Regions from separate parts of the Lelliottia sp. CFBP8978 genome, predicted to be linked through region 2. Evidence: predicted binding sites of a transcription regulator. Region 2 holds the regulator's gene; each other region holds the start of a gene.

Region 1 (4,231 bases), 520 kb from region 2:
CTCAGTCAGGTGACGTTTACGGATACGTACGGAGGTAGGAGTGACTTCTACCAGTTCGTCGTCATCGATAAATTCCAGAGCCTGCTCAAGAGACATTTTCTGTGCCGGAACCAGCGTGGTTGCTTCGTCAGTACCAGAAGCACGCATGTTGGTCAGTTTCTTACCGGTCAGGCAGTTTACCGTCAGGTCGTTAGAACGGCTGTGAATACCGATGATCTGGCCTTCGTAAACTTCTGCACCGTGACCCAGGAACAGCTTACCGCGATCCTGCAGGCTGAACAGTGCGAACGCAACTGCTTTACCCTGGCCGTTGGAGATCAGCACGCCGTTCTGGCGCTGGCCGATTTCACCCGGTTTAACGTCATCGTAGTGGCTGAAGGTGGAGTACAGAAGACCAGTACCAGAGGTCATGGTCATGAACTCGGTACGGAAGCCAATCAGGCCACGTGCCGGGATCAGGTAATCCAGACGAATACGGCCTTTGCCGTCAGGGATCATGTCTTTGACATCGCCCTTACGCTCGCCCATCGCCTGCATCACAGAACCCTGGTGCTGTTCTTCGATATCCAGCGTTACGTTCTCGAACGGCTCTTGCATGCGGCCATCGATCAAACGGTTGATAACTTTCGGACGGGACACAGCCAGTTCGAAGCCTTCACGACGCATGTTTTCGATAAGCACAGACAGGTGCAGCTCACCACGACCGGATACACGGAACGCGTCCGCATCTTCGGTTTCTTCAACGCGCAGCGCGACGTTGTGCACCAGCTCTTTGTTCAGGCGGTCAAGGATCTGACGAGAGGTAACGTATTTACCTTCTTTGCCACAGAACGGAGAGGTGTTGACGTTGAAGAACATGGTTACAGTCGGTTCATCAACAGACAGCGCTGGCAGTGCTTCAACATTTTGCGGGTCGCAAAGGGTGTCGGAGATGTTCAGCTCGCCCAGACCGGTGATAGCAATGATATCGCCCGCTTCGGCTTCGGTGGATTCAATACGCTCCAGACCGAGGTGAGTCAGCACTTTACCGACTTTACCGTTACGCGTTTTACCTTCGCTGTCGATAACAGTGATCTGCTGGTTAGGCTTCACTTTACCGCGCTTGATACGACCGATGCCGATTACACCAACGTAGTTGTTGTAATCCAGCTGGGAGATTTGCATCTGGAACGGACCATCAAGGTCAACGCTTGGTGCTTTAACGTGGTCAACAATCGCCTGGTACAGCGGGGTCATGTCTTCCGCCATATCAGTGTGGTCGTTGCCGGCGATACCCATCAATGCAGATGCATAAATGATTGGGAAATCGAGTTGCTCGTCGCTTGCGTCAAGGTTAACGAACAGGTCAAACACCTGATCCACAACCCAGTCAGGACGCGCGCCAGGACGGTCAACTTTGTTAATAACCACGATTGGCTTCAAACCATGGGCAAATGCCTTTTTGGTTACGAAGCGCGTCTGCGGCATTGGGCCATCCATTGCGTCAACGACCAGCAGAACGGAGTCTACCATGGACATTACACGTTCAACTTCACCACCGAAGTCGGCGTGCCCTGGGGTATCAACGATGTTGATACGGTAGTCATTCCATTTGATAGCGGTGTTTTTAGCGAGGATGGTAATCCCACGCTCTTTCTCCAAATCGTTGGAGTCCATCACGCGTTCGGTGGCTTCAGCACGTTCATTACTGAAGGTACCAGATTGCTGCAGCAGCTTATCAACCAGGGTAGTTTTACCATGGTCAACGTGCGCGATGATGGCGATATTACGCAGATTTTCGATCACAACTTTGCCTCAGGCATTTAGAAATAGCGCGTTATTGTACACGGATTAATCGCAGGACTAAACAGGATCACAAACATCCTCCGCAAACAAGTATCGCAGAGTTGCTTTGTGATCGCTTTCACGCAGCGTAAAAAGTGCACTTTAACGAAAATTGCACCAATATGGTGCTCAATGTTCACACTGAAGCACTATACTGGTGCAAGATGACTATCGTGGTGCAGCTCATTTGCACTATGAAGTGCATGATAACGCCTTTTGGGGGTGATTTAAAAGTTGGCACAGATTTCGCTTTATAAAAAATATGGCAACAACGCCTGCATAACACAGAATTGAAGACCTCGTTACCACGACGACAATGACCAATCCGGGAGAGTTAAGTATGTCCGCTGAACACGTTTTGACGATGCTGAACGAACACGAAGTGAAGTTTGTTGATCTGCGCTTCACCGATACTAAAGGCAAAGAACAGCACGTCACGATCCCTGCTCACCAGGTAAATGCCGAATTCTTTGAAGAAGGCAAAATGTTTGACGGCTCCTCTATCGGCGGCTGGAAAGGCATCAACGAATCCGACATGGTGCTGATGCCTGACGCAACCACTGCGCTCATTGACCCGTTCTACGAAGAGTCTACCCTGATCATCCGTTGCGATATCCTCGAGCCAGGCACACTGCAGGGCTACGACCGCGACCCACGCTCCATCGCAAAACGCGCTGAAGAGTATCTGCGTTCTACCGGTATCGCGGACACCGTGCTGTTCGGGCCAGAGCCAGAGTTCTTCCTGTTCGACGATATTCGCTTTGGTGCGTCTATCTCCGGTTCCCACGTGGCTATCGACGATATCGAAGGCGCATGGAACTCTTCCACCAAATACGAAGGTGGTAACAAAGGTCACCGTCCAGGCGTGAAAGGCGGTTACTTCCCGGTTCCTCCGGTCGATTCTTCTCAGGACATCCGTTCTACCATGTGTCTGATCATGGAAGAGATGGGCCTGGTTGTTGAAGCGCATCACCACGAAGTGGCGACTGCGGGTCAGAACGAAATCGCCACCCGCTTTAACACCATGACCAAAAAAGCGGACGAAATTCAGATCTACAAATATGTGGTGCACAACGTTGCACACCGCTTCGGTAAAACCGCGACCTTTATGCCAAAACCAATGTTCGGCGATAACGGTTCCGGCATGCACTGCCACATGTCTCTCTCCAAGAACGGGACTAACCTGTTCTCTGGCGACAAATATGCGGGTCTGTCCGAGCAGGCGCTGTTCTACATCGGTGGTGTCATCAAGCACGCTAAAGCGATCAACGCCCTGGCGAACCCAACCACCAACTCCTACAAGCGTCTGGTCCCAGGCTACGAAGCTCCAGTGATGCTGGCGTACTCTGCCCGTAACCGCTCTGCTTCTATCCGTATTCCAGTGGTTGCGTCTCCAAAAGCGCGTCGTATCGAAGTGCGCTTCCCGGACCCAGCGGCTAACCCGTACCTGTGCTTCGCAGCGCTGCTGATGGCGGGTCTTGATGGTATTAAGAACAAGATCCACCCAGGCGAAGCGATGGACAAAAACCTGTACGACCTGCCGCCAGAAGAAGCGAAAGAGATCCCACAGGTTGCCGGTTCTCTGGAAGAAGCCCTGAATGCGCTGGACGCAGACCGTGAGTTCCTGACTGCTGGCGGTGTGTTCACTGACGACGCTATCGATGCTTACATCGCACTGCGTATTGAAGAGAACGACCGTGTACGCATGACGCCACACCCGGTTGAGTTCGAACTGTACTACAGCGTTTAATTTTCATCTGATTCAACGGATTTCTTGCCGCCACTGCGGCAAGAAAGACGCAGAAGATTTTTTGTTGCCGTGGAAACTTTTAGCCCATCTCCGGATGGGCTTTTTTCTCCACCAACAAACTGATCTCACGCGCTTTTTACCACTAAAACGCTATACTGCACTAAATTAGTGCACCCAACTCCAGGAGACTGCTGAATGGCAACTGGCACGCTGCCCGATGCTGGGCAGATCCTCAATTCTTTAATCAACAGTATCTTACTGGTCGACGACGAGCTGGCTGTCCATTACGCCAACCCTGCGGCGCAGCAGTTGCTCGCCCAAAGCTCGCGTAAATTATTTGGTACACCGCTGCCAGAACTGTTGAGCTATTTTTCGCTGAATATTGCCCTGATGCAGGAAAGCTTATCGGCGGGCCAAGGCTTTACCGATAACGAAGTGACGCTGGTGATCGACGGGCGCTCGCATATTCTTTCGCTGACGGCGCAACGTCTGCCGGACGGTCTGATTCTGCTGGAGATGGCGCCGATGGATAATCTGCGGCGGCTCAGCCAGGAGCAACTCCAGCATGCCCAGCAAATCGCCGCTCGCGATCTGGTGCGTGGACTTGCCCATGAAATCAAAAATCCACTCGGTGGGCTCCGGGGCGCGGCTCAGCTG
Region 2 (4,231 bases):
TTATCATTCTGCTTTCACTGGCCGTACTGGTGCTGATTGGTGTGAATCTCGCAGACCAGGACGACGCGCCAGCCGATGTGACCAATGCGAGCGATCCAACATACAAGAGCGATCACAGCGACACGGTGGTTTACAGCCCGGAAGGTGCCCTGAATTATCGCCTGATCGCCCAGCATGTTGAATATTTTTCCGAGGAAGGTATCTCGTGGTTTACTCAGCCGGTCATGACCACATTTGATACCAACAAAGTGCCGACGTGGTCGATTAAATCTGACAGAGCAAAATTGACGAATGACCGTATGCTTTATCTGTATGGTCATGTTGAAGTCAACGCTCTGACCGCTGACTCTCAACTGCGCAAAATTACGACGGATAATGCCCAGATCAACCTGGTCACCCAGGATGTCACTTCACAAGATCTGGTCACGTTATACGGGACAACATTTAATTCCAGCGGTCTGAGAATGCGCGGAAACTTACGCAGCAAAAACGCCGAGCTGATTGAAAAGGTTAGAACCTCCTATGAAATTCAAAACAAACAAACTCAGCCTTAATTTTATCATCGCCAGCGCGCTGCTGGCCGCCAGTCTCCCTGCGCTTGCTGTGACGGGCGATACTGAGCAGCCCATTCATATCGAATCTGATACTCAGTCGCTTGATATGCAGGGCAACGTTGTGACCTTCACGGGCAATGTTGTGATGACTCAGGGCACAATCAAAATCAATGCCGACAAAGTGGTTGTCACCCGTCCGGGCGGCGAGCAAGGCAAAGAGATCATTGATGGCTACGGCAATCCTGCCACCTTCTACCAGATGCAGGACAACGGTAAGCCAGTGAAAGGCCGTGCGTCTCATATGCACTATGAACTGGCGAAGGATCTGGTCATTCTGACCGGCAATGCCTATCTGGAGCAGCTGGACAGCAACATCACCGGTGACAAAATCACTTACCTGGTGAAAGAGCAAAAAATGCAGGCTTCCAGCGAGAAAGGCAAGCGCGTCACCACCGTTCTGGTTCCGTCTCAGCTGCAGGACAAAGGCAAAGACCAGGCTCCGGCACAGAAAAAGAGTAACTAATTCGTTATGGCAACATTAACTGCAAAGAACCTCGCCAAAGCCTACAAAGGCCGTCGCGTAGTGGAAGATGTCAGTCTGACCGTCAAATCCGGCGAAATCGTTGGCCTGTTGGGTCCTAACGGCGCGGGCAAAACAACCACCTTCTACATGGTGGTCGGGATTGTCGCGCGCGATGCCGGTAACATTATCATTGATGACGAAGACATCAGTATTCTGCCGCTGCACGCCCGCGCGCGTCGTGGAATTGGCTACCTGCCGCAGGAAGCCTCTATTTTCCGCCGCCTGAGCGTGTTCGACAATCTGATGGCTGTTCTGCAAATCCGTGACGATTTGACCGCCGAACAGCGCCAGGATCGTGCTAATGAGCTGATGGAAGAGTTCCATATTGAGCATCTGCGCGACAGCATGGGCCAGTCGCTTTCCGGTGGTGAACGCCGCCGCGTAGAGATCGCCCGCGCTCTTGCAGCAAATCCGAAATTTATTCTTCTGGATGAGCCATTTGCAGGCGTCGACCCGATTTCTGTTATCGACATCAAACGTATTATCGAGCATCTGCGCGACAGCGGCCTCGGTGTCCTCATCACGGACCACAACGTGCGTGAAACACTGGCCGTCTGCGAACGCGCTTATATCGTCAGCCAGGGCCATTTAATCGCCCACGGAACCCCACAGCAAATCCTTGAAGATGAGCAAGTGAAGCGCGTGTACCTTGGGGAAGACTTCAGACTCTGATAGGGTAGAGGTTAAGTCACGCATATACTTTGAATAAGTCGAGCGGCAGGCAGACGGCAAATAAGTGAGTCCCTGGAGCTTACCTCAGTAAGTGGCTGGGATGAGTGAGCGCAGTCACCGCACATGCAGTTTGAAGTATGACGGGTATAACCGGAGAAAAACGCTCTGAACATGAAGCAAGGTTTGCAATTAAGGCTCAGCCAGCAGTTGGCAATGACGCCACAGCTACAACAGGCGATTCGTCTGTTGCAACTGTCCACGTTAGAACTCCAGCAGGAACTCCAGCAAGCCCTGGATAGCAACCCGCTGCTGGAGCAAACCGATCTTCATGACGAGGTAGATACCCAGGAAAAACAGGATACTGAAGCGCTCGATACGGCTGACGCTCTTGAACAAAAAGAGATGCCGGATGAGCTGCCGTTAGATGCCAGCTGGGATGAAATCTACACCGCCGGAACGCCGTCCGGGACGCGTGCCGACTATCAGGATGACGAGTTACCGGTTTATCAGGGTGAAACCACGCAGTCGCTTCAGGATTACCTGATGTGGCAGGTAGAGCTGACGCCTTTTACCGAAACCGATCGCGCGATCGCAACCTCGATTGTCGATGCGGTTGACGACACCGGCTATTTGACCGTATCGCTGGACGATATCCTCGAAAGCATCGGTGATGGCGAAGTCGATCTTGATGAAATAGAAGCCGTACTTAAACGCATTCAGCGCTTTGATCCTGTTGGCGTTGCGGCGAAAGATCTGCGCGACTGCCTGCTGATCCAGCTTTCGCAATTCGCGAAAGAGACTCCCTGGATCGATGAAGCACGCTTGATCATTAGCGATCACCTCGATCTGCTGGCGAACCACGATTTCCGAACGCTAATGCGCGTGACCCGGCTCAAAGAAGATGTGCTGAAAGAAGCGGTCAATCTGATTCAATCGCTCGATCCGCGCCCTGGGCAATCGATCCAGACCAGCGAACCCGAATACGTTATTCCTGACGTATTGGTGAGAAAGCATAACGGCCGCTGGAGCGTTGAGCTCAATTCCGACAGCATTCCCCGCCTGCAAATCAATCAGCAATACGCCTCTATGTGCACCAGTGTGCGCAATGATTCCGACAACCAGTATATTCGTAGCAATCTTCAGGAAGCGCGATGGCTGATAAAAAGCCTGGAGAGCCGCAATGATACATTACTGCGCGTCAGCCGCTGCATTGTTGAGCAGCAGCAGGCCTTTTTTGAAAAAGGTGACGAGTTTATGAAACCGATGGTGCTGGCCGATATTGCCCAGGCCGTCGAGATGCATGAATCCACTATCTCCCGCGTGACCACGCAGAAGTATCTGCACAGTCCGCGCGGTATTTTTGAGCTTAAGTATTTCTTCTCCAGCCATGTGAATACCGAGGGCGGCGGCGAAGCCTCGTCAACGGCGATCCGCGCACTGGTGAAGAAGTTGATCGCCGCGGAAAATCCCGCGAAGCCACTGAGTGACAGTAAGTTAACCACCATGCTGTCCGACCAGGGTATTATGGTGGCACGTCGTACTGTTGCGAAGTATCGAGAGTCTTTATCCATTCCGCCGTCTAACCAGCGTAAACAACTGGTTTGACACAACCGATAAGGAAGACACTATGCAGCTCAACATCACAGGACACAACGTCGAAATCACCGAAGCGTTACGCGATTTTGTGAATACAAAATTCGCTAAGCTGGAGCAATATTTCGAGAGGATCAATCAGGTCTACATTGTGTTAAAAGTGGAGAAAGTGACTCATATCTCGGACGCAACCCTGCACATCAACGGGGGTGAAATCCATGCCAGTGCGGAAGGGCAAGACATGTACGCGGCTATCGACGGCTTGATTGACAAGCTGGCACGACAGCTTAATAAACATAAAGATAAACTGAAACAACACTAATTGTCCGGGCAGTTAACGGGTGCAGGACGGCCTGTTGTGAAACACAACAGGCCATTTGTACGGTTAGCGCTTAGGTGAAATTATGATGAACAACGATTCGGCTCTTCAATTGAGTAATGTCCTTAACCAGGAATGTACCCGCAGTGGCGTTCACTGTCAGAGCAAAAAACGTGCTCTGGAAATCATCAGTGAACTGGCCGCAAAACAGTTAGGCCTGCCGCCCCAGGTGGTGTTTGAAGCGATTCTGACCCGCGAAAAAATGGGCAGTACCGGTATCGGCAACGGCATTGCCATTCCGCATGGCAAACTGGAAGAAGACACCTTACGTGCCGTTGGTGTTTTCGTGCAGCTCGAAACGCCTATCGCCTTTGATGCGATTGATAATCAGCCTGTGGATCTGCTGTTTGCTCTGCTGGTGCCCGCTGACCAGACGAAAACCCATTTGCATACGCTTTCGCTGGTCGCTAAACGTCTGGCGGATAAAACGATTTGCCGCCGCCTGCGCGC
Region 3 (4,231 bases), 1.7 Mb from region 2:
CCGTGGCTGTTCACGTCCAGGCCTTCACGCTCTTGCTCTTCTGGTACACGCAGGCCAACGGTCATGTCCGCCAGCTTGTAACCGATAAAGGCCACTACACCGGACCAGACGATGGTGATGCCGATACTTTCCAGCTGAACCAGAACCTGATGGCCCATGGTCACGCCTTCTGCGTAGCCCACACCGCCCAGAGACGTTGCCGCAAAGATACCGGTCATGATGCAACCCACGATGCCGCATACGCCGTGCACGCCGAACACATCACAAGGATCATCCACACGCAGCAGACGTTTCAGCGCCGTCACGCCCCACAGTCCAGCCAGACCGGCCACCAGGCCCACCAGCAGCGCACCGCCGACACCCACGAAACCGCAGGCCGGAGTGATACCTACCAGACCGGCAATCGCACCGGAACACGCGCCCAACAGAGACGGTTTGCCGCGAACGACCCACTCGCCAAATACCCAGGAGAGGATGGCACCCGCGGTGGCGACCACGGTGTTAACGAATGCCAGCGCCGCGATTTCGTTTGCAGCACTTGCTGAACCGGCGTTGAAGCCGAACCAGCCAAAGTAGAGGATCGCCGTACCGGTGAAGACCATCGGCAGGTTGTGCGGTTTGAATGCTTCTTTACCAAAGCCCACACGTTTGCCAATCAGGTATGCACCCACCAGGCCTGCTACCGCGGCGTTAATATGCACCACCGTGCCGCCAGCGAAGTCCAGCGCGCCATGTGAAGCCAGCAGACCGCCGCCCCAGACCATATGCGCGATAGGCACATAAGAAAGCGTCAGCCACACGACGACAAAGATCAGAACCGCTGAGAAGCGAATACGCTCAGCCAGCGCGCCGACAATCAGCCCCACCGTGATACAGGCGAACGATCCCTGGAACGCGACGTGGATGTACTGATAGAAGCTGCCCATCAAGGCAGTCAGTTCGATGTTTTTCAGCATCGCCCAGTTAAAGTTACCGAAGAAGGCATTCCCTTCGCCGAAGGCCAGAGAGTAGCCATATACCACCCACAGAACGCAGACCAGCGCGAACGTGACCGCAACCTGAGTCAGCATAGAGAGCACGTTTTTACCGCGGATCAGGCCGCCGTAAAACAGCGCAATACCCGGAATGGTCATGAACAGCACCAGCGCGGTGCAGATCATCATAAAGGCGTTATCAGCCTTATCCGCTACCGCAGGGGCAGCCATCGCCAGGCCCGGCAGCAGTGCCAGAGACCCCAGAGCCATTTTGATTGTTGCTTTCTTCATTTTCTCGATCCCTATCACTGTGTGCCAGGAGTTACTTACAGTGCTGCTTCGTCAGCTTCGCCCGTACGGATGCGAATGACGCGCTGCAATTCGGCAACGAAAATTTTGCCGTCGCCAATTTTTCCGGTGTAGGCCGCTTTGCTAACGACATCAATCACCTCATCGAGCTGATCGTCAGCGATCGCCACATCAATCTTCACTTTTGGCAGGAAGTTGACGCTGTATTCCGCTCCACGATAGAGCTCCGCGTGGCCCTTCTGACGACCAAAGCCTTTCACTTCGGTGACAGTCAGTCCCTGAATACCCATTGAAGACAACGCTTCACGCACGTCTTCAAGTTTGAATGGTTTGATGACAACCGTAACCAGCTTCATAGTTCCTCTCCAGTCAGAATTCGATAATGGCCGCAGCTAATACACAGGAGTTATTGCAAGCAGTGTGCCAGAGTTGGAAAAAAAGCAGAAATCAGGCTGGAGTAGCGGATACAGGCGAGACGCAACGCGTGGATAAAAAAAACGCACCATGACAGTGCAGGGTGCGTTTCTTTTTTGCACCAACAGAAATCCCTGTTAGCGCTATGCTTGTTTTTGGTGCATCAGGCGCTAAGCGTCTGATCCTCGCGCGTACTGGCCGCCAGCTCTTCGCCCGCCAGCTGCAGTTGATACATTTGCCAGTAGCGCCCTTTCGCTTCGAGAAGCTGACGATGCGTACCCCGTTCAACGGCCTGACCGCGATGCAGCACCAGAATAGTGTCGGCCTCGACAATCGTCGAAAGCCGGTGCGCAATCACGACCAGCGTCGTCTGTTCCCGCACAGCCGCCAGCGCCTGCTGGATAGCCTGCTCCGTACCGGAATCAATACTTGCGGTCGCTTCGTCGAGGATCAGCACCTGCGGCGTCTCAATCAGCACGCGCGCCAGGGCCAGCAGCTGTTTCTGCCCGACCGACAGATTATTTCCCTGCTCGCCGAGCCGGGTGTAAATCCCTTCACTCATCTCACGCGCCAGATCCGCCAGCTGGACTTTCTCCAGCACTGCCCAGACCTGTTCTTCACTGAACGGGCGACCCAGCGTGACATTGGCGTAGAAGGAATCGGCCATCACCACCGGATCCTGCTGGACCATCGCCACGCCCTTGCGCAGCGTGCTGTGGCTAAGGGTTGAGAGAGGACGACCATCGAGGCGAATTTCACCTTTTGTGAGCGGGTAGTAGCCCATCAGCAGGCTGGCGAGCGTGCTCTTTCCGCTGCCGGTATGCCCCACTAACGCCACAAAGCTGCGCGAGGGAATATCGAGGTCAATGTCCTGCAGCACCAGCCGATCATCGCGATAGGCAAAGGAGACGTTATCAATCGAAATGGCGCCGCTTTGCAGTTCCCGTTCGTCATCGCCATAGGTTTGTCGCGGCCTGTCCATCAACTCAAAGACGCGTTCCCCGGCGACCACCGCCTGTTGCAGCATGGATTGCTGCGTCGTCAGCTCAATCAGCGGTTCGTTAAGGCGTCCCAGATAGCTAATAAACGCATACAGCACACCGACCTCTATTGAGCTGCCCGAACCTAAGCCGAATAACATCAGCAGCCCGCACAAGACCAGGGCCGAAAAAAGGCTCAACAACGGGCGTAACAGAAAACCATCCAGCCGCAGCGTTTGCATACGCGCCATGTAGTGCGAGCGACTCGCTTCACCCATTCGTTCGCCAAAACGCGCCTGCTGACGGAACTGCTGAATGACGCTCATCCCGTTAATGACCTCGTTAAACCCGTCGTTGATATCAGCCAGATACCCACGCACGCGCCGAACGATAGGCGTGCTGTAGCGTTGATAAATCACCATCACGATTAGCACGGCCGGGAAGATAGTGATGGCCACCAGCGCCATCCGCCAGTCGAGGCTAAACATCGCCACCAGCATTGCCCCGATAAGCGCCGCGCTGCGCAATACCGTCGCCACCACGGTGACGTACAAATCGCGGATCACTTCGGTATCGTTGGTCACGCGGGAAATCACCTGACCGACGGGTTGAGTATCAAATTCACTTAACGGCTGGCGCAGCGCCGCATCCATAACGTCCGTTCGCAGCTGTTGCACCACTCCGACGGCCGCCTGGTTAAACAGGAGTGATTGCGCATAATGCAGCGACGCGGCAAGCAGTTGCAGGCCGACATACGCCACCGCCAGCCCGGTAACCAGCCCGAGCGGGAGATAGCTTTTGGCCACCATATTGTCGATAAAATAGCTGATTAACAGCGGCCCGCTGACTTCCGCAATCGCCGCAATCCACAGCATGATGACCGCAATCGAGAGCGGTTTACGCCACGGAGAGCCGTAGGCCAACAGGCGCTTCAGCGTGGGCCAGAGCTGGATAAACTTACGCATCGGCGGCCTCCTCACTCTGTTCAGGCGCATCATCCAGCGCAGCCTCAAGCTGTTGATAGCGATACATATCGCGATACCATCCCGGCTGTTCCGCAAGGTGATCGTGGTGACCACGCTGGGCGATATGCCCGTGCTGCATCACCAGAATTTCGTTCGCTTCAGTCAGGGCTGACAGACGATGGGCGCTAATAATCACCGTGCGCCCTTCTCCCCACTGACGCAGGTTATGCAGGATCTGGTGCTCCGTACGTCCATCGACGGCAGAAAGCGCGTCGTCGAGAATCAGGATTTCGGCATTCAGCAACAGGGCGCGAGCGATAGAAATACGCTGCTTCTGACCGCCAGAGAGCATCACGCCGCGCTCACCCACTTCGGTTTCATATCCCTGCGGCAGGCGCAGAATATCGTCATGGACGCTGGCAAGCCGCGCCACATGCTCGATCTCTTCCTGTGTCGCATTCGGGCGACCCAGCGCAATGTTATTCGCCACCGTATCAGAGAATAAAAATGGTGTCTGACTGACCACCGCCAGGCGACTGCGCCAGGCATCCAGCCGCAAACGCGTCAGCGGAATAGCGTGAAAACAAAT

What was found. The regulator sigma-54, encoded in region 2, starts transcription at its own class of promoters, with help from an activator protein. The targets are predictions, from matches to a motif close to GTTGGCACANNTTTCGCTNT.
Region 1: glnA (glutamate--ammonia ligase) is a predicted target of sigma-54. The motif match lies at 2,058-2,077, and genes of this name have one in related genera.
Region 3: glnK (P-II family nitrogen regulator) is a predicted target of sigma-54. The motif match lies at 1,692-1,711, and genes of this name have one in related genera.

Annotation. Positions count from the first base shown of each region.
Region 1 covers NZ_CM188253.1:4,424,822-4,429,052, forward strand. Annotated here, with positions in the region: gene typA (ribosome-dependent GTPase TypA) at 1-1,785, opposite strand, end outside; gene glnA (glutamate--ammonia ligase) at 2,165-3,574, shown strand; gene glnL (nitrogen regulation protein NR(II)) at 3,770-4,231, shown strand, end outside.
Region 2 covers NZ_CM188253.1:3,901,155-3,905,385, forward strand. Annotated here, with positions in the region: gene lptC (LPS export ABC transporter periplasmic protein LptC) at 1-554, shown strand, start outside; gene lptA (lipopolysaccharide ABC transporter substrate-binding protein LptA) at 523-1,077, shown strand; gene lptB (LPS export ABC transporter ATP-binding protein) at 1,084-1,809, shown strand; gene rpoN (RNA polymerase factor sigma-54) at 1,981-3,414, shown strand; gene hpf (ribosome hibernation promoting factor) at 3,437-3,724, shown strand; gene ptsN (PTS IIA-like nitrogen regulatory protein PtsN) at 3,807-4,231, shown strand, end outside.
Region 3 covers NZ_CM188253.1:1,065,413-1,069,643, reverse strand. Annotated here, with positions in the region: gene amtB (ammonium transporter AmtB) at 1-1,265, opposite strand, end outside; gene glnK (P-II family nitrogen regulator) at 1,301-1,639, opposite strand; gene SOM82_RS04935 (SmdB family multidrug efflux ABC transporter permease/ATP-binding protein) at 1,861-3,642, opposite strand; gene SOM82_RS04930 (SmdA family multidrug ABC transporter permease/ATP-binding protein) at 3,635-4,231, opposite strand, start outside.